3 regions of the Peribacillus sp. YIM B13482 genome follow, and region 3 is predicted to be linked to each of the others. Evidence: riboswitches for the same ligand, from Rfam matches in the RefSeq annotation. Region 3 holds a riboswitch; each other region holds the start of a gene.

Region 1 (7,068 bases), on a different contig from region 3:
TACTATGCCGGTTTAGTCACAAAACCGGATGGCCAAACGTATCCTGTTTCTGGTCCTGTACAGGCTATGGTTGTTCGAGAGCCGGTAGGGGTATGTGGACTGATCGCTCCGTGGAATTTTCCTTTACTGACGGGAGCTTGGAAAATAGCCCCTGCACTTGCTGCAGGAAATGCGGTCGTGTTTAAACCAGCCGGGATAACTCCGGTTACCACTACCAAATTGTTCGAGATTATCAAAGAAGTTGGCATTCCAGATGGCGTTGCCAATCTCGTGATGGGCGGTGGGGGAACCGTAGGAAATGAAATAGCGGAAAGCGATAAAGTCGATATGGTTTCATTCACTGGCAGCACCTCAACGGGGAGAAGCATCATGAAAACAGCTGCTGGAAATATTAAGAACATTGCCCTCGAACTAGGCGGCAAGTCGCCTAACATCGTTTTCGCCGACGCAGACTTTGAGACAGCAGTGGATTATGCTTTATATGGGATTTTTGTAAATGCAGGTCAAGTTTGTAATGCAGGATCGCGTTTGCTGCTTGAAGAGAGCATTCACGACAAGTTTATCAATAGACTGATAGAGAAAGCGAAAAAGATCCAAGTCGGTCCTGGTGATCATCCTTCTACAGAAATGGGTGCCCTTGTCAGTGAAGCACATATGAATGAGGTACTCCAATATATTCAACATGGCATAGAAGAAGGGGCGACATTAGCCTGCGGCGGCAAGCGTATAACAAGCAATGGGCTTGAAAAGGGCTATTTTGTTGAGCCGACAATATTTGTTAATACCAAACCGGACATGAGAATTGTTCAGGAAGAAATATTTGGGCCAGTACTGACTGTACAAAAGTTTAAAGATGAAGCGGAAGCCATCCAGCTTGCCAATGATACCCCATATGGCCTCGCAGCAGGTGTATTTTCCCAAGACGGTGCAAAGGCTTTAAGAGTGATTAAGAAAATAAGAGCCGGAATTACATGGATTAATGCCTATAATTTAGCCTACAATGAAGCCCCGTGGGGAGGCTATAAGCAGAGCGGAATTGGCCGCGGATTAGGAACTTTTGGTTTAGATGAGTTTAGTGAGGTAAAACAAATCAACATTAATTTAGAAGTGGAGCCAACCAAGTGGTTTGATCATTAAAAATGGAGAAGTAAAGATAATTGAGTAAAAGAGAGTGCTTACATCGAGAAATTTTTGACTTTTTTTAATAGAGGAAGCATTTTTTTGAATTACCATTATTTCAAATATTATATCTAAAGATGGCCTGGAACAGAAAGAAATCTGTGTCGGTTCCTGGTAGTCATTATTGACAACACAATTCCGTTTTGTCTAGTTTTATAGGTTGGCATGAAGCTTGCATATATATTAGGAGAACATTAGGAGACATTAGGAGAACGTAATACAAGTGGGAGGCAAAGTTCATGTCGAATAATAAAAAACAACATCTTAATTTACCTTTTACCGGAATCTGTACTTTCGGGAAATATCCCGTATGTCCTGATCTAGACCAGTTAGATGCAGATGTAGCTGTCATTGGAGTTCCAAATGATATGGGAACACAATGGAAGTCAGGAGCAAGAATGGGTCCAAGAGGAATTCGTGAAGGCTCTACATTATATAGTTTCGGGTTAGATGGCGCCTATGATATTGAAAATGATATCATGTATCTTGGCCCGAAATGGAAAGTAGTTGATTGCGGCGATGTAGACATGGTACATGGGGATATGATGCAATCCCATGATAATACGGAAGAAGCCATTCGAAAAATCGTTTCAAAAGGTGCAATGCCGGTTGTTTTAGGTGGAGATCATTCCATTACAATACCAGTAGGAAGGGGCTTGGGAGAACTCGGGCCATTTCATGTGATCCAGATTGATGCGCATTTAGACTGGGCAGATCACCGTTCAGGAATGCGGGTTGGACATGGAAGCTGCATCCGCCGCTTATCTGAAATGAATCATGTTCAAAAGATTTTCCAATTGGGCATTCGTGGAATCAGCAGCAGTAAAAAAGAAGATGTCGATGCTTCCAGAGAATACGGAAGTGTCATCTTGTCTCCACGTCAAATGAGAAAGATGGGATTTGAACAGGTGCTGGAACTTATTCCAGCAGGTGAAAAATATTATATTACCATGGACATTGATGGCCTCGATCCATCGATCGCCCCTGCGACAGGCACGCCTTCTCCTGGAGGCCTGCTTTATGATGAAGTCAACGAAATACTCCATGGAATTGCAAAAAGAGGAGAAGTAATCGGTTTTGATATGGTAGAAGTAGCTCCTCCTTACGATCATGCGGGAATAACTGGACAAGTGGCAGCACGTCTCTCATTAGACTTGCTTAGTTATGTTTTAAAAGAAAAAGAGAAAAACCAGGATACAATCAGCGATCAGCAAGAGCTGAACTTCATAAAAAAGCATTAGTCTATTAAATTTGAAGGCGTTTGCTGATATAAAGTGATTTTCCTTCGTTTTATCATTTCTTAGTTTTCTGAATATGTATAAATAAAGAGTGATACCATAAAAACCACTTATGCAAATAATTTACGGTCACAAATATTTACAGTGTTTCAAAAAAATATAGCGGATGACGATTGTGTGAGAGTGCAATGCACAGCCACCGAAGGATCAAGTTCCAAAAAAAAACTTGGAACAAATCTCTCAGGTAAAAGGACAGAGAAGGGAATGTTGCCATTACCCTTTTCTGTCCTTTTTTGCGAACAAAAAAGAGGGTGTTCATATGACGAAAACGAAAGAGGATCTATCTGAATTAACATTTCAATTAATTCTCCATAGCGGAAATGCCCGCAGTTGTGCAATGGAAGCCATCGCCTTGCAAAAACAGGGTAAATCAAGCGATGCCCAAGAAAAATTAAAGGAAGCGGAAGATGAGTTTGCTGCACATAAAATCCAAACCGGTTTGATTCAACAAGAAGTGAGTGGTGAGGTATTCGAAATTCCAATGCTCTTATCCATGCTCAAGATCACTTGATGACTTCCATGACAACAAAAGATTTAGCGATAGAAATCGTTGAATTACACAAGAAAACTTCAAAGAACTAACTAAGGATTTTGATATTTCATGCTAGCTAGATGGAAATGAATTCTTGATTATTCGATTAGGAGGTTGCTACGGCAGCCTTTTTCTTATGGATCTTACGTGGGATTCTGCATCCACAAGGGGGCGATATATAACTTATCTAAAGTTCATGAACCTAACGTTCTAAAAATGTGGCATGTGAGGGTCACTCAAGATTAGGATTCTTCGAAATTTTAAATTATACTAAGATTCATTGCAGGAGCCAAGGATACTAGCACAGAATTAACCAATATGTTATGAAGGATAATAAGGAAAGAAACCGCAACATAGGTAAGCCATGACAAACACCTAATTAGCAAGCCCAATCATGATATAAAAGGGGAGAAACAACATGCAAAGAGTCAATCTAACTGAAGATCTAAGTCTTTCACGCATTGTTCACGGTATGTGGAGATTGGCAGATTGGAAATTTTCCACCGAAGAAATCCTATCTCTTATTGAACATGGAATGGATCGGGGGGTCACTACATATGATCACGCTGATATATATGGTAGCTACACATGTGAGGAGATTTTTGGGAACGCCCTTTCATTAAAGCCATCTTTACGCGAAAAAATGGAGATCGTTACGAAATGTGGCATAGTCATACAATCAGAAAACCGCCCTTCTCATAAAAGCCACCATTATAACACTAATAAAACTCACATTATAAAGTCTGTTGAACAATCCCTTATGAATCTTAAAACGGATTATATTGATTTATTACTTATCCATCGTCCTGATCCCCTGATGGACCCATCGGAAACGGCTGAGGCGTTTAATCAATTAAAAGAATCAGGAAAGGTCCGTAACTTTGGGGTATCGAACTTCAAAAAACCGCAATGGGATATGCTTCAAGCGTACCTTGAATATCCTCTAGTAACAAATCAACTGGAACTTTCTACATACAATCTTGAAAACTTCGAAGACGGAACCATTAACTTATGTCAGGAAATGGGCGTGGCTCCTATGGCATGGTCACCACTCGCAGGAGGAAGCATCTTTGAAGAATCAAACGAAAAGGCTGTCCGCTTAAGAAAAACGTTAGAAATCGTAAAAGAAGAAATCGGTGCTAATGGAATAGATGAGGTTATGTATGCATGGCTGTTGAGACATCCTGCAAAAATCATTCCGATCGTTGGTTCCGGTAAGAAAGAACGACTGGATAGCGCCATTGATTCACTAAATCTAAGTATGAAAAAAGAACAATGGTTTAACATTTTAACTAGCTCGATGGGGCATGATATCCCGTAATGCATTTGTGCCCTTGAACAAGAATCCTTCCCCAGAAGCAATGGGACACCCGGATGGGGGGTCCCATTCTTAAATTGCAAAAATAACAACTGGAATCATCTCTCCATTTAAATTGGGAATCGTTTATACCAATCTTCTAATGACATCTCTCCAAAACTTCCCTCAAAGTCCAGCCTTAATGGAGCAATCAATTCAAGTACATTTCCGTCTGGATCATCAAAATAAATGGCCGCATGGGCTTGCGGGTTATTATCGAGAACCAAAGGCTGCTGTCCTTCAGTAAAATTAAAGAAAGGCCGAATGTCAATTCCTCTATTTTTCAGCCAATCTTTCGCCGATGGCATGTCACCTATATCAATTTGTAATGCCACATGACGGATGGAAGGATGATAGGGAATTTCCACTTGGTTCGTTTTCCAAAGACCAAGCCAACTTTTCCCTTTCTCAAGCCAGAAGAAAACGACCCTCTCGCTTTGATAGGCAAGTTCTAAATCAAGTTTGCGGTAAAAATCAATCGACCTTTGCATATCTGATACTGGTAAATGGGCTTCATAGAGACCTTTGATCATCTTGAACTCCTCTCAGAAAAAACGTTTTGTCAGTGATTTAGTTACTTTAAATGTGAAACTAAAAGTTGGTCATTCGAAATTAAAACCGGATAAATTCCATGGGAACGTAATACAACATGATTCTCCATTCCCTATTAATAAGATACAATAAAAAACAAATATGGGCGATGTTAGTTTGTCGTAAGGTGACATTTCCGAAATTTGATGATGAAACAGGCTTAAACTCAGATGCAGGATTTTGGTGAATATTTGTAGTTACTAATACGATTCTACCGTTATAATAAAAATAAAATTTCATTTTCGAGGTGAAGCAACATGAAAATCGGTGTAATAGGCTCAAAGTATTTTTTGGAATCCTTATCTGTCCACTTTCCTTTGTTTCCTGAGGTACAATTCATTTCCTTTCAATATGATCTGCCGGAAGAAACCAGTCTATTAATAGAAGATGCCGGTAAACAAACTGATCTAGTATTGTTTTCAGGTTCCATCCCTTTTTATTATGGATACGAACAAGTTAAAAGAAATTTAATAGAAGCTATATATGTCCCTTTTGATGAATTGACAGTTGCGCTTTCGTTGTTATCTATTTCTCATACGGAAAAGGTTACTATAAATGAAATCTCAATCGATTTACCGGATAAAAACCAGTTAATGAAGGTATTGGAAGAATCGGAAGTCGTAGTAAAATCCCTTTATGTGAAGGATTACCCGTGGGTTTACAAAAGGGAAGAAGGCACCCAGACACTAAATATTGCCGAATTCGTTCAATTCCATAGCAACAGGCATAAAGAAGGAAAAACCCATTTCGCACTAACGAGCATTCATGCTGTTTATCAGGAACTTCAAAGGCTATCCATTCCTTCCAGATTTATGGTTCAGCCCAAACATACCTTAATAGAAAGTCTTACAGGAGCTATATCTTTGCTGAAACTGAGGAAAACGGAAGAATCACAGATTGCTGTCATTTCCATTCAAGATTATCAACAAAAGCTTAATGAAAGTGATCTATTTTTAAATTTTTTACAGAAATTGAGTAAGAGATTACAGGCTCGCGTTTCTCTTGAATACTTTAATCCACATTTGATTTATACTACACGCGGAGCATTGCAGGCGTTTGAATCAGATATTTATGATGAAATCATCGGACAAATGGAACAAGAATTTAAAACCTTCTTCCAAATTGGCATTGGATATGGATATACGATTCAAGAGGCGGAAAAACATTCGGCACAAGCATTATTTTTTACCGATAAATTCCTAAAAAGAAAAACGGTAGCATGCTTGGTGGATGAAGATCAAAAACTTCAGGGACCATTATTTGAAGGGAATCACCAAGTGGAATTGAAAAATGAAGATGAAACCATTCAAATACTGGCCAGGGAACTAAAAATGAGTGCGAAAAATATAAAATTGATTCATCGGTTTATTTCGATAAATCATTTTCGGGCTTTTTCAGCAGCAGAGCTAGAGGAATACATGAGTTGTACCAGACGATCGGCAGAAAGATTCGTTAAAAGACTTACTGAAGGCGGCTGTCTCAGCAAAATTGGAGAGGAACATCCATATGGGCAAGGAAGACCTCGGAACTTATATGTACCAGCGGAGAAATTCAAGAAACTTACCGAAAATTAAATTTTCAGACTTTACAGGAAAAGGAGATTGGTATATATTGTTTTTATTAACGACATATAGCGACAGTGAAAGGGGAGGTTTATTTTGCTTATTGAACGTTGTGAAATTCATGCCACACATTTGCCATTAAAAGAGCCATTTGTCATTTCCTATGAAACATACAAGCATATGCCCTCTGTTATCGTAAAATTAATAGCCGATAACGGGCTGGTGGGATATGGGGAGGCAGTGCCTGATGAACATGTAACTGGGGAATCGTTTTATTCGACATTCGAAGTACTAAAGCATGTCCTGTTACCTGCTGTAAAGCAGGAAAACCCATTTAATATGGAAATGATTCACGATATCATGAATTCCGCCATCAGCGGAAATCCCTCGGCAAAAGCGGCCATTGATATAGCTTGCTATGACCTGATGGGGAAATACACCAAATTGCCGATTTATGATTTATTAGGTGGGAAGTTCCATGAATCCCTCTCTTTCGCTAAGGTTTTAAGTATAGACGAACCGGGCATGATGGCTGAAAAAGCACAGGAA
Region 2 (7,068 bases), on a different contig from region 3:
TCCATTTTTATCGGATGGAATCGTGATCGTTTGAAAACCAGCAACACTTGCACTTGCTGGATTTGTACCGTGCGCTGAGTCTGGAACAAGTACTTTCGTTCTGGTTTCACCTTTTTGAGCATGATACGCCTTAACCATCATTAAACCTGTCCATTCCCCTTGAGCCCCTGCGGATGGCTGTAATGTTACAGCATCCATTCCTGTAATGACGGCTAGCTCTTCCTGTAATTCATATAAAACTTCTAATGCACCTTGTACTGTTTCAACGGGCTGATATGGATGAATGCGGCTAAAGCCTTCCAACCGTGCCACATCTTCATTTATTTTCGGATTGTACTTCATCGTACAAGAACCCAGTGGATAGAATCCATTATCGATTCCATGGTTTTTATTTGAGAGCGCTGTGTAGTGGCGGACAAGCTGCAACTCTGATACTTCTGGCAGCTCAGCCGGTTCGTCACGAATTAAATGCTTTGGAAATTTTTCATTTATATCAACATAGTCAACGTCACTATCCGGTATACTTGATCCTACCCGTCCTGGACGACTTATTTCAAAAATTAACTCATTATATTCAACCATTTACAATCGCCTCCAAAGCATCAACAAATTGGTCAATTTCTTCTTTTGTTCGCTGCTCAGTCACAGCTAGCAGCATTTTATTTTCAAAACCGTAATCACTTTCTAAATCAAATCCACCGATAATACCCGCCTTAAGAAGTTTTGCATTGACTTCCTTTACCGGACGAGGAAGCTCGACAACAAACTCATTGAAGAATGGTGCCTCATTGATTATGGTAAAGCCCTTCTGCTCTAGAGTTTTCGCCATGTAATCAGCTTTCTCAATGTTTAGCTGTGCCATTTGACGAATCCCTTGCTTACCAAGTGATGTCATACAAATAGAAGAGGCAAGAGCATTTAATGCCTGGTTGGAACAAATATTGGATAAGGCTTTATCACGGCGAATATGCTGTTCACGTGCTTGAAGTGTTAACACGAATCCACGCTGTCCTTTTTCATCTGCTGTTTGGCCTACAATGCGTCCTGGGATTTTGCGCATGAGTTTTTTATTTACCGCAAAATAGCCGCAGTGCGGACCGCCAAAGGACATTGGGATTCCTAATGGCTGCATATCACCGATTACAATATCTGCCCCAAGCTTCCCAGGAGCCTGCAAGAGTGCTAGTGCAAGAGGATTGGCGCTTACGATTAAAAGGGCACCATGTTCTTTCGCAATTTTCTTAATTGCTTTTATATCCTCAATGGAACCGAAGAAATTCGGATATTGAACAATTACGGCAGCAGTGTCCTTATCTATTTGTTCTTGCAGCTTCCCTAAATCTGTAACCTCATCAGCTAGGTTTACTTCCTCAGCTGTATATCCCGGGCCTCCTGCTACTGTATGTAAAATTGCCCTGGATTCAGGATGTACCGCTTTGGATACAAGAACTTTCGAACGTCTTGTAGATGCAACAGCAAGTGATGCAGCTTCTGCAAGCGATGTAAAACCATCGTACATGGAAGAATTAGCCACATCCATACCTGTCAACTCACAAACCATCGTTTGAAATTCAAAAATTGCTTGTAATTCACCTTGACTGATTTCCGGTTGGTAAGGTGTATAGGCTGTGTAAAATTCGGAGCGTGAAATCATATGGTTTACCACACTTGGAATGTAATGATCATATGTACCCGCACCTAGGAAAGTCGGATAATGATTCGCATTTTTGTTTTTGATAGCAAGCTGGTTCATTCTTTTCACAAGCAGAGGTTCAGGAACCGCCTTTGGGATGTTTAGCTCACCCTGCAATCTGATTTCAGCTGGAATATCTTCAAATAACTCATCTATCGAAGAAATATTTAAAAATGTGAGCATCTCGTCTTGGTCTTGTTTCGTATCAGGAAGGTATCTATAAGTGGCTGCCATATTATTCCTCTCCTTCATTAGTAAATGCTTGATACTCATCTTCGTTTAGAAGCGAGTCTAACTCTTCTGGATTGGACATTTCTACTTCGACTAACCACCCTGCTTCAAATGGATGCTCGTTAATCGTCTCTGGAGCGCCTTCTAACTCTTCGTTTACAGTAACTACCGTACCTGAAACAGGTGAGTAAAGTTCGGAAACTGCTTTAACCGACTCGATCGTTCCCATCGATTCATTTACAGCTACTTCATCATCAATCGCTGGGTTTTCAACAAAGACGATATCACCTAACGCTTTTTGTGCATAATCAGTGATTCCAATACGTACACGATTTCCTTCTAATTGTTGTACCCACTCATGTTCTTTGCTATATCTAAAACTTGATATTACCTTCGTCATTGTATTTTCCCCTTTTCTTTTGGTTTTTTTCACTATTGCCATAATTCAGAATATAGTTTGGATGATTTGCCGATTTCAAGGCTACATGCAAGGTAACCGCAATCGACTCCTGAAAACTGCAAGATAACTCTATTAAAATATTTCCGCTTACCTTTTATAGAATGGTGCATTAACAATAACGGCTTCAATCTGTTTATTTCGGATTTCCACTTGTATCGGCGTCCCTACTTCAGCTTGATCGGCTGATACCAAGGCAAGACCTAAGCTTTTCTTCAAAGATGGTGATTGTGTTCCTGATGTCACAATACCTATTTCCTCTCCATCTTTAGAAATTATCTTGTAACCATGACGCGGAATTCCCCGGCCTATTACTTCAATCCCTACTAATTTTCGTTTTAATCCAGTTTCTTTTTGTTGTGTAAGAGCAGATTTTCCAATAAAGTCACTTTCTTTGTTAGTCTTTACTACAAAGCCGATTCCTGCTTCCAGCGGGCTGATATCGTTACTTAGTTCTTGGCCATAGAGTGCAAGACGTGCTTCCAGCCGAAGCGTGTCCCGTGCACCAAGTCCGCATGGTTTTAATCCATTCGTGGCTCCTGCTTCTAAGATCTTTTCCCAAAGTACTTCCGCTTTGTCTGCAGATAAATAAAGTTCATATCCATTTTCTCCTGTGTAACCTGTACGGGATACAAGTACATCGGTAATCCCCGAGATGTTGACATGTTGGGCGAATTTAAAAGTACCAATTTCTGATAAATCTATTTCCGTTAACTTTTGCAAAATGCTTTCTGCCTTTGGTCCTTGGATGGCAAGCTGAGCGATGTCTTCAGAAATATTTTGGAGTGCCATCTCTCCTTTTACATGCTGCTTCATCCATTCGTAATCTTTCTCAATATTTGCGGCATTAATGACGAGTAAATATTTTTCATTCCCTAATTTATAAACTAATAAATCATCGACGGTTCCACCGTCTGGATAACACATTGCGGTATACTGTGCTTGATTGATGCTAAGCTTTGTTACATCGTTTGTAACAAGGTAGTTAATATAACTCTCGGCATCTTTCCCTTCCACAAGTACTTCTCCCATATGAGAAACATCAAAAAGTCCTGCTTCAGTTCGAACAACTTCATGCTCTTCTAAAATGCTAGTAAATTGAACCGGCAGAGCCCAGCCACCAAAATTAATAACTTTTGCTCCGTATTTTTTATATACTTCAAAAAGCGGTGTTTGCTTTAATGCTGTTTCAATACCCATGATCTACCCCCAATTATGATTTTTTGTAAAATAGATGTTCTTTCACCTGTTACCGGTTTCTTTCATTGCCATGATTCCAAAAGACATATCTCGCTGCCATGGCCGTTGCTCAGGTTTCAGCAAAGGCATAATTGCTGCCCCTTTCTTCACACAGTCGTTGGCTCTTGAAATAACGGATAAACACCACAAATCTCTTTAGTTGTTACTCTTGCTTTCTCAATAACGGCTTTATTCCCTTTACTTTTTAGAACCGTTGCAATCACTTCGCCAATTTTCACCATCTCTTCCTTCTTCATGCCTCGAGTTGTTAAAGCTGCTGTCCCCATTCGGATACCGCTAGTAACAAATGGCTTTTCTGGATCATAGGGAATCGTATTTTTATTAACGGTAATGCCCGCGTCTTCCAATAACTTCTCTGCTTCTTTTCCTGTTAAATTCCACGGACGTAAATCCAAAAGGACAATATGATTATCTGTTCCGCCAGAAACAAGGGCTGCACCTTCATTTTTTAATGTTTCGCCAAGTGTTGTAGCATTTTCAATGACTTGTTTCGCATAATCCTTAAAGCTTGGTTGTAAAGCCTCGTTGAAAGCAACTGCTTTTGCTGCAATGATATGCATTAGTGGACCGCCTTGAATTCCCGGGAATACGGATTTATTAATCGCTTTGCTTATTACTTCATCGTTCGTTAAAATGATCCCCCCCCGTGGTCCTCTTAATGTTTTATGAGTTGTACTTGTAATAACATCTGCATATGGGATTGGGGATGGATGAAGACCAGTAGCTACCAGCCCGGCTATATGAGCCATATCCACCATAAGTTTTGCACCAACTTGATCGGCAATTTCTCTAAATCGTGCAAAATTAATCGTTCTTGGATAGGCACTTGTCCCAGCAATAATCAATTTAGGTTGTTCTTTCTTTGCAATAGCTTCCAACTCATCATAATCAATTAGCTGAGTATCTTCTCTAACTCCATAAGACACAACTTCAAACCATTTTCCTGAAACGCTGACTGGACTTCCATGAGTTAAGTGGCCACCATGTGAAAGGTTCATCCCCATCACCTTATCACCAGGCTGAAGCAGTGCGAAAAAAACTGCGAAATTGGCTTGTGCACCTGAGTGAGGCTGAACATTTGCATATTTGGCACCGAAAAGCTTTGTTAATCGCTCAAGAGCTGCTTGTTCTGCCACATCGACAAATTCACATCCACCATAATAGCGCTTTCCTGGATAACCTTCTGCATATTTATTTGTCATCACGCTTCCCATGGCCTCTAATACATCAGGGCTAACAAAGTTTTCTGATGCAATCAATTCCAGTGTTTGATGTTGACGTTGTCCTTCCTTCTCAATGGCTTCAAAAATGGTTAAATCATTTTGTTGTAAACTCATTTTATTTTCCTCCTCAACGTTTTTACCTAATTCTGAATTTTCGCTCAATTAATTTCAATATGGTACTAAACACTTAAGTTTCTTTCCCCCTACAGGCCTACTTTTCTATGAAAACTGTTAATAACAGTATGCTTTACACCCTTTTTTGCACGCAAAAAAGGACAGAAAAGGGTCGTAGCGTTCTCTACCCTTCTCTGTCCTTTTACCTGAGAGTTTAGCTCCATTTTTAATAGAGCCTTTCCCCTTTGGTGGCGTAAATGTTTATACGCGCTCTCCAGAGGTGCGTCCATTTGTGGTTCCATCTACCTGAGAGATTTGTTCCAAGGGTCTTTTTGGAACTTGCTCCTTCGGTGGCTTGTCGCTTTGCACTCTCCCACAACTGTCATCCGCTTATTCAATTGGTACATTTAGAATAGTTGTTGATAATAATTATGTCAAGCATTTTTGAAAGCGCTAACAATAATATTCTAAGATATTTTTTTGAATTTTAATATGATCATCCAGATATCTTAAGCTTTTTATAACGGGCAGTTTTTTACCCACCGAGTTGGAAAATATGGAGCGGCAGCTATCTGGACAAACATCGTTAATGGGATCAAAGGGTTTCTTGCCACTTAATTCCCCGCTGCCTCTCTCTGATTCGCCTGATCTACCTTCGTTTTGCGCATCTTATAAATCGCAATCAGCATAATAAACCAAACAGGAGTTACGATTAAGGCAACACGAGTATCGTTCGCAAGTGCAAGAACAACAAGGACGAACGCTAGGAAAGCAAGGATCAAGTAATTGGAAAATGGATAAAGTGGTAATTTAAATTTGTTCATTTTCACTAGATCTGGTCTTGTTTTACGATATTTCAAATGGCTGATGACTGTAATTCCCCAAATAAAAATGAAACATACTGTAGAGATACTTGTAATCAAGGTAAATACTCCTTCAGGCATTAAATAATTCAAAACAACGGAAATTAAAATGACAACCGTTGAAAAGACCAATGCATTGGAAGGTACTTTACGGTCATTAAGTTTTGCAAACGGTACAGGTGCATTTTTATCTTTGGCAAGTGAGTATACCATCCGGCTTGTACTGAAGATTGCACTGTTACATGCCGAAGCCGCCGATGTTAAGACGACAAAATTGATGATACCAGCAGCTCCAGCGATACCTACGGCCAAAAATACTTGGACGAATGGGCTTTCCATTGGGATGATTGCGTTCCACGGATAAACACTCATAATGACAATAAGTGCGCCAATGTAGAAAATTATAATCCGAATAGGAATATTATTGATCGCTTTGGGGATAACTTTTTCTGGATCCTCTGTTTCACCTGCTGTTAGTCCTACAAGTTCAATGCCAACAAACGCAAACACTACCATCTGGAATGAGAGGATAAAACCATTTATTCCATTTGGGAAGATACCTTCGTGACTCCATAGATTCGTGAAACTTGCTGCGCCTGAATCAGTGGAAAAGCCTTTAATAATCATGAAAATACCGATAACAATTAGTGCTAGAATAGCTATGACTTTAATTAATGCGAACCAGAACTCCATTTCGCCAAATAGTTTTACCGTTGCAAGATTCATAAATAGCAGAATGACAAGTGCAATTAATCCTGGCATCCACTGTGGTACAGAGGGAAACCAGTATTGAGTATAAAGACCAACTGCTGTTAAGTCGGCCATTGCGATTGAAATCCAGCAAAACCAGTAGGTCCAGCCGGTTACAAATGCAGCCATATTACCTAAATAGTCTCTTACAAAGTCGACAAAGGAATGATAGTGCAAATTAGATAAGAGTAGTTCTCCAAGTGCGCGCATGATTAAAAAGCAAATGACGCCTGTAATCATGTAAGCAATTAAAATGGATGGCCCGGCTAAATGAATAGATTTTCCTGCTCCAAGAAATAATCCCGTTCCGATTGCCCCACCAATAGCGATGAGTTGTACGTGCCTGTTTTTTAGCCCTCTATCTAACTTTTGTTCCTGCATACGAATTCCCACTTTCTACTTTTATAGGATACTTGGATTTTTCCCCAATAAAGAGTCTGTCTTTCAATGAGTGTGAATTATTAGCGTACTGGGAAA
Region 3 (7,068 bases):
CGGGTGGGGCTTGTTCCGGATCGGTAATGAAAGTCATCTGGGCTGGGTTCGGAATGCCACCCGTTTTTTCCAGGTAGTGCCAATAAAAGGGCCGGTTCATTAATTCTTTATCCATTTCTATCGTTAGTTGAACTGTAAGGTGGGTTGGTTTATTATCCAATATTTCACATTCATTGGCTTTAAAGTAAGTTATTAAAAAATCATGAATTTCCTGTTGCTGCATGAACCTCACCTTCCTTCATGGATTGAGCGAATTGAATCATCGATGAAAAATTATCCATCTTGATTTTCATTTCGCCCTCTGTTTTGGACTCCCCGACCACATCAATTAAATATTCTTCAATGTTGTTAATATCCAGTTTGGTTAGAATATCATCCAATTCACCAATTACTTTTTCAAATAAATTAATTTTTTCGTATAGTAACTTTAGAATATGTTCTTCAACAGTATTTTTCGTGGCAAAGTTATAAATCCTGACATCCTCTTCCTGTCCAAGGCGGTGAATCCGCCCAATTCTTTGTTCAAGCCTCATGGGGTTCCATGGCAGGTCAAAATTAATCAAGTGATGGCAGAACTGAAGGTTTATCCCTTCCCCGCCAGCTTCTGTTGCAATTAATACCTGAATTTTCTTTTGGAATAATTCTCGCATCCAGTCTTTCTTTCCACGTTTAAATCCGCCTCGGAATGGGACTGAAGAAATTCCATTCTGTTGAAGGTACCATTGTAGATAAAGCTGAGTAGCTCGGTATTCGGTAAAGATAATCACTTTGTCATCAATTTTCTTGATCAGTTCCAAAGCTTTTTCAGCTTTTGAATTCTGAACCGTTTCATTCACTTTTGTAAATAAATCATCAAGCTTTGCCAAAAAGTCAGGGGTAGGCTGGTCGTATTTGGCTTTCATGTTTTTTAAAGTATAAAAGACCGCCTCTCTGCTGCTGCAGGCTTCTCTTTGGAGAGTGAGAGCTGAAAAGGCGCTTCCTTTTGTTCCATCAGAAATAGGTTTGAATTTTGAAACTGCATCGTACAATGCCTGCTCGGTTGGAGAAAATTCAATGGTGATGGTTTCCACATGCCTTTTTGTCCATTCAATACCAGTATCGGCCCGCCGGTTTCGAATCATCACAGTGTTGACCAATTCCTTTAGGTGTTCATCTTCAATTATGTTCCGGCCTTTCCCTTTATATTTTTCCGAAAAGAGTGAGGCATTTCCCAAGTGGCCTGGTTTTAATAACGAAACGAGGTGAAAAATTTCCTCGACTTTATTTTGAATGGGAGTAGCTGTCAGGAGTAAACAAAATTTCTTTTTCAGATTTTGGACGAATTCATAGTTCTTCGTCTTATTATTTTTAAGTTTATGAGCTTCATCAATGATGATGAAGTCATATTCCTGATTGAAAATGATATCACGATGTGGAGCGCGTTTCGCTGTATCAATGGATGAAATGACCACATCACAGGAGTCCCATACATAACTTTTTCTCTGAACGACTGCCGGAATATGAAACTTCGTATTCAATTCAAAAGCCCATTGTGTTACAAGGGAAGCTGGTACAAGGATCAATACCTTCTTTACAAGGCCTCTGATCATATACTCCTTTAGGATCAAGCCGGCTTCAATTGTTTTTCCGAGACCTACTTCATCTGCTAAAATGGCCTTTCCATTCATCTTTTCCACCACTTGCTTTGCAGCTTCCAATTGATGGGGAAGCGGGGTTAACTGAGGAAGGTGCTTGGGTGCCTGTAAACCTTCAAAATCAGGAATGATGAGATTTTCCTCCATTTTAACCGCCAACTTATAAAGCTCCCAATTTCCCCATGGACCATCATTTTCCACTTTTTGTAAAAACTCGTCATTCCATTCAGAATTGAAGGATATATTGATTTTCATAGAAATAACTCCCTCTTAAATCATAAATTCCTTAATATAAGGTCAAAAACCGAACATTTCATATGTGAAGTAAGAAAAATATTTCTCTTCAAAAGATATTGCAGAGATAAGTTTCTTAGGGTAGGATATAAGTATATTTAGAAAATTCCAATTTCCAAACGCTAAAAAGAATTTTTGTATCGATTTTGCAGTTCGCGTTTTCTTAGTATGGGCTATAGGTACCTGCTTTATCCATGATTACCGAAGGAGATCATTTAAACGTTTTTCTGGAGTTTTTGGAGATTTGGCAGAGAATGCATTCTATGATGCTCAAAGGTTTTACTAATGGGTGGGGCTTATTCGCTTAATTTCATTGGTAGACCATAATATGCGGGTGAAGATAAGGGGAGAGACTACGGATGTAGCGCCGAAGGAGCAAACTTAGCAGTGAATCTCTCAGGCAAAAGAACTCTTATTGGACGCAACTCTGGAGAGCGCCGCCCGTTTGGGACGGCCACCAAAGGGGAAAACCTATTATATAGGTAAACTTTCAGGTTTCAGGACAGAGAAAAAGCTCAAACGGGCTTTCTCTGTCCTTTTTTGTGCTTTTTTCACATCATGAATCAGAATATCTGATGCGTAAGGTCAAAAAGCTTTGATAATGAAGCCAATTTAATTTTAAAAAATCTGAGGGGGGTCATTTTTTGACCAATTTAAAAAGAACACCACTATTTGAGGTTTATCGTGAATACGGAGGGAAAACGATTGATTTTGGCGGCTGGGAACTTCCTGTCCAATTTTCGGGTATAAAGGACGAACATGAAGCCGTACGTACAAAAGCGGGTCTGTTCGATGTATCGCATATGGGGGAAGTTGATGTTAAGGGTCCTGGGAGCCTTTCCTTTTTACAGAAGATGCTGACTAATGATATATCAAAGCTGCAAACGGGCGGTGCCCAATATTCGGCCATGTGTTATGAAAACGGCGGGACGGTTGATGATCTCATCGTTTATAAAAGGGCGGAAGACGACTATCTGCTCGTGGTCAATGCAGCGAATACAGAAAAAGATTTCGATTGGCTGCAAGCTAATCTAACGGAAGATGCCCAAATTACGAATGTATCGAGTGACTATATACAGCTTGCACTTCAAGGACCATCTGCAGAGAAGATATTGCAAAAACTTTCAGAAAATACTGCCTTAAGTGAAATTGGATTTTTCAAGTTCAAGGAGAATGTCATGATAAATGGTATCTCCACGTTGGTATCCCGTACTGGATATACTGGTGAAGATGGTTTTGAAATATATAGCGACAGTGAAAACGGCCCTGCCCTTTGGAAGGCGATAATGGATGCCGGAAAGGAAGAAGGGATACAGCCGATTGGTTTAGGTGCTCGTGATACCCTGCGTTTTGAAGCGAAACTGCCGCTGTATGGGCAGGAGCTTTCAGCGGACATTACTCCAATAGAAGCCGGGATTGGTTTTGCGGTAAAAGTGGATAAGGAAGCCGATTTTTTCGGGAAAGCCGTTCTTGCTGAACAAAAGGAGAAAGGGGCACCCCGGAAGCTTGTGGGAATTGAAATGATTGACCGTGGCATTCCTCGTCATGGGTATAAGGTCTACAGCGGGGACAAAGTCATTGGGGAGGTCACGACTGGTACCCAATCACCAACGTTGAAGAAAAACGTAGGATTGGTACTTATCGATAAGGAATATTCGGTGCTGGATGCGGAAATTGAAGTGGAAATCCGTTCCAAACGTTTGAAAGCCGTTATAATACAAACACCTTTTTATAAAAAACCACGTAAATAGAGGGGAATGGTCATTAGATGAAACATCGTTATTTACCCATGACAGAGCAAGATAAACAAGAAATGCTGGAAGTTATAGGGGTACCTGCTGTTGAAGAACTTTTCAATGATATCCCTGAAAGTGTTCGCTTTCAAGGAGAATACGATATCAAGCCTGCTAAATCGGAACCTGCATTAATGAAAGAATTATCAAGGCTTGCTGCCAAGAATGCGGATCTTAAAAATTATGCTTCCTTCCTTGGTGCGGGTGTCTATGACCATTATGCACCGGTCATCGTCGATCACGTTCTTTCCCGTTCTGAATTTTATACGGCTTATACTCCCTATCAGCCCGAAATTTCACAGGGTGAGCTGCAAGCCATCTTTGAATATCAAACGATGATTTGTGAATTGACGGGTATGGATGTAGCTAACTCCTCCATGTATGACGGCGGGACTTCGCTGGCTGAGGCGGCCATGCTTGCTTCAGGTCAGACACGGCGCAAGAAGATTCTCATTTCAGGAGCAGTTCATCCTGAATCAAGAGAAGTTGTGAAGACATATGCCAAAGGGCAACGCGTGGAAGTGATTGAAATTCCTTATAAAGACGGTGTGACGGACATGGCTGCTTTAAAGGAATTAATGAAAGATGACATTGCAGGAGTGATTGTGCAATATCCGAATTTTTTTGGCCGGATAGAGCCATTGAAAGAAATGGAAGAAATCATTCATGGCGTCAAGTCCATGTTTATCGTTTCCAGTAATCCGCTTGCACTGGGGGCTTTGACACCCCCAGGTTCACTCGGTGCAGATATCGTAACGGGAGATGCTCAGCCATTCGGCATTCCAGCGGCATTTGGGGGACCTCATTGTGGATATTTTGCCGTTACTAATAAACTTGTTCGGAAAGTTCCGGGCCGGCTCGTCGGTCAAACGGTGGATGAAAATGGAAAAAGGGGGTTTGTGTTGACACTTCAAGCTCGTGAGCAGCACATTCGCCGTGATAAGGCCACATCCAACATTTGTTCCAATCAAGCGTTGAATGCCTTGGCAGCTTCTGTTGCAATGACGGCGCTTGGGAAAAAGGGTGTCAAAGAAATGGCCGTGCAAAATATTCAAAAAGCGCACTATGCGAAAAAAGCTATAAAGGCAAAAGGGATAGAAGTGATGTTCGACGGTCCTTCGTTTAATGAATTTGTCATTAAACTGCCTGCTTCGTTTTCAGAAATCAATAAAAACCTTTTTGAAAAAGGGATGATTGGCGGCTTCGATTTAGGGACGGTTTATCCTGAGCTGAAAGACCATATGCTGGTTGCGGTAACGGAACTTAGAACAAAAGAAGAAATCGATGCACTTGCGCAGGAATTGGGGGATCAACATGAATAATCAAGATCAATCACTCATTTTTGAAATCAGCACTTCCGGTCGAATCGGGTACAGTCTGCCAGAAATGGATGTTGCAACTATTCCGCTCGAAGAAATTCTTCCTGCCGACTACATCCGTGAAGTAGAGGCAGAGCTTCCTGAGGTGTCCGAACTGGATATCATGCGTCACTATACAGCACTTTCCAAACGGAATCATGGGGTGGATTCGGGTTTTTATCCGCTGGGTTCATGCACGATGAAATATAATCCGAAAATAAATGAAAATGTGGCACGCTTTAACGGTTTCGCCCATATCCATCCATATCAAGACCCGACTACAGTCCAGGGAGCCTTGGAACTATTATTTGATTTGCAGGAACATTTAACGGAAATCACAGGGATGGATCTAGTGACATTACAACCTGCAGCAGGTGCACACGGTGAATGGACAGGGTTGATGATGATTCGCGCTTTTCACGAAGCGAATGGCGATACAGAACGGACGAAAGTGATTGTACCTGATTCTGCACACGGTACGAATCCTGCATCTGCGACTGTTGCCGGACTTGAAACGATTACAGTGAAGTCCGATGAAAATGGGTTAGTCGACCTTGAAGATTTAAAGCGTGTTGTCGGACCGGATACGGCGGCCTTGATGCTGACGAACCCCAATACATTGGGATTGTTTGAAGAGAACATTTTGGAAATGGCACAACTTGTCCATGATGCCGGTGGGAAGCTTTACTATGACGGAGCCAATCTGAATGCAGTCCTATCAAAAGCACGCCCGGGTGATATGGGCTTTGATGTGGTTCACTTAAATCTCCATAAAACATTCACAGGTCCGCATGGCGGCGGCGGTCCGGGTTCCGGCCCTGTAGGGGTAAAGTCGGATTTGATTCCCTACTTGCCTAAACCGCTTGTTGTTAAACAAGATGAGCAATTCGTTCTTGATTATGATCGCCCGCAATCCATTGGCAGGGTAAAACCATACTATGGGAACTTCGGGATAAATGTTAGAGCTTATACGTACATTCGTTCAATGGGTCCTGATGGCCTTAAAGCCGTCACAGAGAATGCGGTCATCAATGCCAATTATATGATGCGTAGGTTGGAACCATTTTTTGACTTACCATATAATCGTCATTGTAAGCATGAATTCGTATTAAGCGGACGCAGGCAAAAGAAATTAGGGGTAAGGACCCTCGATATAGCAAAAAGATTGCTGGATTTCGGGTATCATCCTCCAACCATTTACTTCCCGTTGAACGTGGAAGAAGGAATGATGATAGAACCGACTGAAACCGAGTCAAAAGAAACGCTGGATGCATTCATCGATGCAATGATCCAGATTGCCAAGGAAGCGGAAGAAACCCCGGAAATCGTTCAGGAAGCTCCGCATACAACCGTTATTAAGCGGCTTGATGAAACTCTTGCTGCAAGAAAACCTATTCTGCGTTATCAAGCATAGACTGATAGCTTACACGAAAAAAATCCCTGCCTGCCGGCGGGGATTTTTCATGTTTATGTAAGAATTCATTAAAGTCGAACAGTTAACTTTCATTTTCCTAGAGCCCGCATGATGCATATGAAGGCTTTTTAATTTAAAAGAGCCCATGCGGAGATGGGGTCTTATTTCTTTGCTTTGATTTTCCCGGTCCACATCTTGAAACCGCCCTTTAAGTGAAAAAGTTCCCTGTAGCCCTTTTTGTATAGCATGGCTGCAGCTCTTCCGCTGATGATTTCGCTTTGAGCGTACAAATATACAGGCTTGTCCGGCCTAATTTCGACCAAGCGGGTTTTCATTTGCGTCATAGGGATGTTTCTTGCGCCTAAGATATGACCATTATCGAAATCATTCGGTTCCCGCACATCGATTAGCTGCACTTTTCTGTAGTTAGCGATAAATTCGTCCTGTGTTAATGTTTTAACGATTTTACGCTGGCGGTACCAATTAAAAAGTGAATACGCAATAACCACTCCTAAGATGATGAGCAGTGTATATAATATTTCCAAACATAAAAACTCCCTTCTACCTTAACGAAT

The links. A riboswitch is a leader RNA that binds a small molecule or an ion and turns the genes downstream of it on or off. The one in region 3 is predicted to bind glycine.
Region 1: another riboswitch for glycine. It lies ahead of ACFX4L_RS16565 (PTS sugar transporter subunit IIA); the one in region 3 lies ahead of gcvT (glycine cleavage system aminomethyltransferase GcvT).
Region 2: another riboswitch for glycine. It lies ahead of glyA (serine hydroxymethyltransferase); the one in region 3 lies ahead of gcvT (glycine cleavage system aminomethyltransferase GcvT).

The regions. Positions count from the first base shown of each region.
Region 1 is NZ_JBHZPF010000035.1:30,511-37,578, reverse strand. It holds gene ACFX4L_RS16575 (aldehyde dehydrogenase family protein) at 1-1,137, shown strand, start outside; gene speB (agmatinase) at 1,419-2,420, shown strand; glycine riboswitch at 2,585-2,683, shown strand; partial or broken gene ACFX4L_RS16565 (PTS sugar transporter subunit IIA) at 2,737-3,059, shown strand; gene ACFX4L_RS16560 (aldo/keto reductase) at 3,428-4,330, shown strand; gene ACFX4L_RS16555 (VOC family protein) at 4,438-4,899, opposite strand; gene ACFX4L_RS16550 (MarR family transcriptional regulator) at 5,215-6,531, shown strand; gene ACFX4L_RS16545 (mandelate racemase/muconate lactonizing enzyme family protein) at 6,616-7,068, shown strand, end outside.
Region 2 is NZ_JBHZPF010000041.1:21,842-28,909, reverse strand. It holds gene gcvPB (aminomethyl-transferring glycine dehydrogenase subunit GcvPB) at 1-582, opposite strand, end outside; gene gcvPA (aminomethyl-transferring glycine dehydrogenase subunit GcvPA) at 575-1,927, opposite strand; gene gcvH (glycine cleavage system protein GcvH) at 1,929-2,324, opposite strand; gene gcvT (glycine cleavage system aminomethyltransferase GcvT) at 2,472-3,581, opposite strand; gene glyA (serine hydroxymethyltransferase) at 3,728-4,978, opposite strand; glycine riboswitch at 5,163-5,266, opposite strand; gene ACFX4L_RS17975 (amino acid permease) at 5,593-6,972, opposite strand.
Region 3 is NZ_JBHZPF010000003.1:12,762-19,829, forward strand. It holds gene ACFX4L_RS03000 (YqhG family protein) at 1-223, opposite strand, end outside; gene ACFX4L_RS03005 (DEAD/DEAH box helicase) at 201-1,889, opposite strand; glycine riboswitch at 2,263-2,350, shown strand; glycine riboswitch at 2,354-2,436, shown strand; gene gcvT (glycine cleavage system aminomethyltransferase GcvT) at 2,573-3,679, shown strand; gene gcvPA (aminomethyl-transferring glycine dehydrogenase subunit GcvPA) at 3,697-5,043, shown strand; gene gcvPB (aminomethyl-transferring glycine dehydrogenase subunit GcvPB) at 5,036-6,493, shown strand; gene ACFX4L_RS03025 (rhodanese-like domain-containing protein) at 6,655-7,038, opposite strand.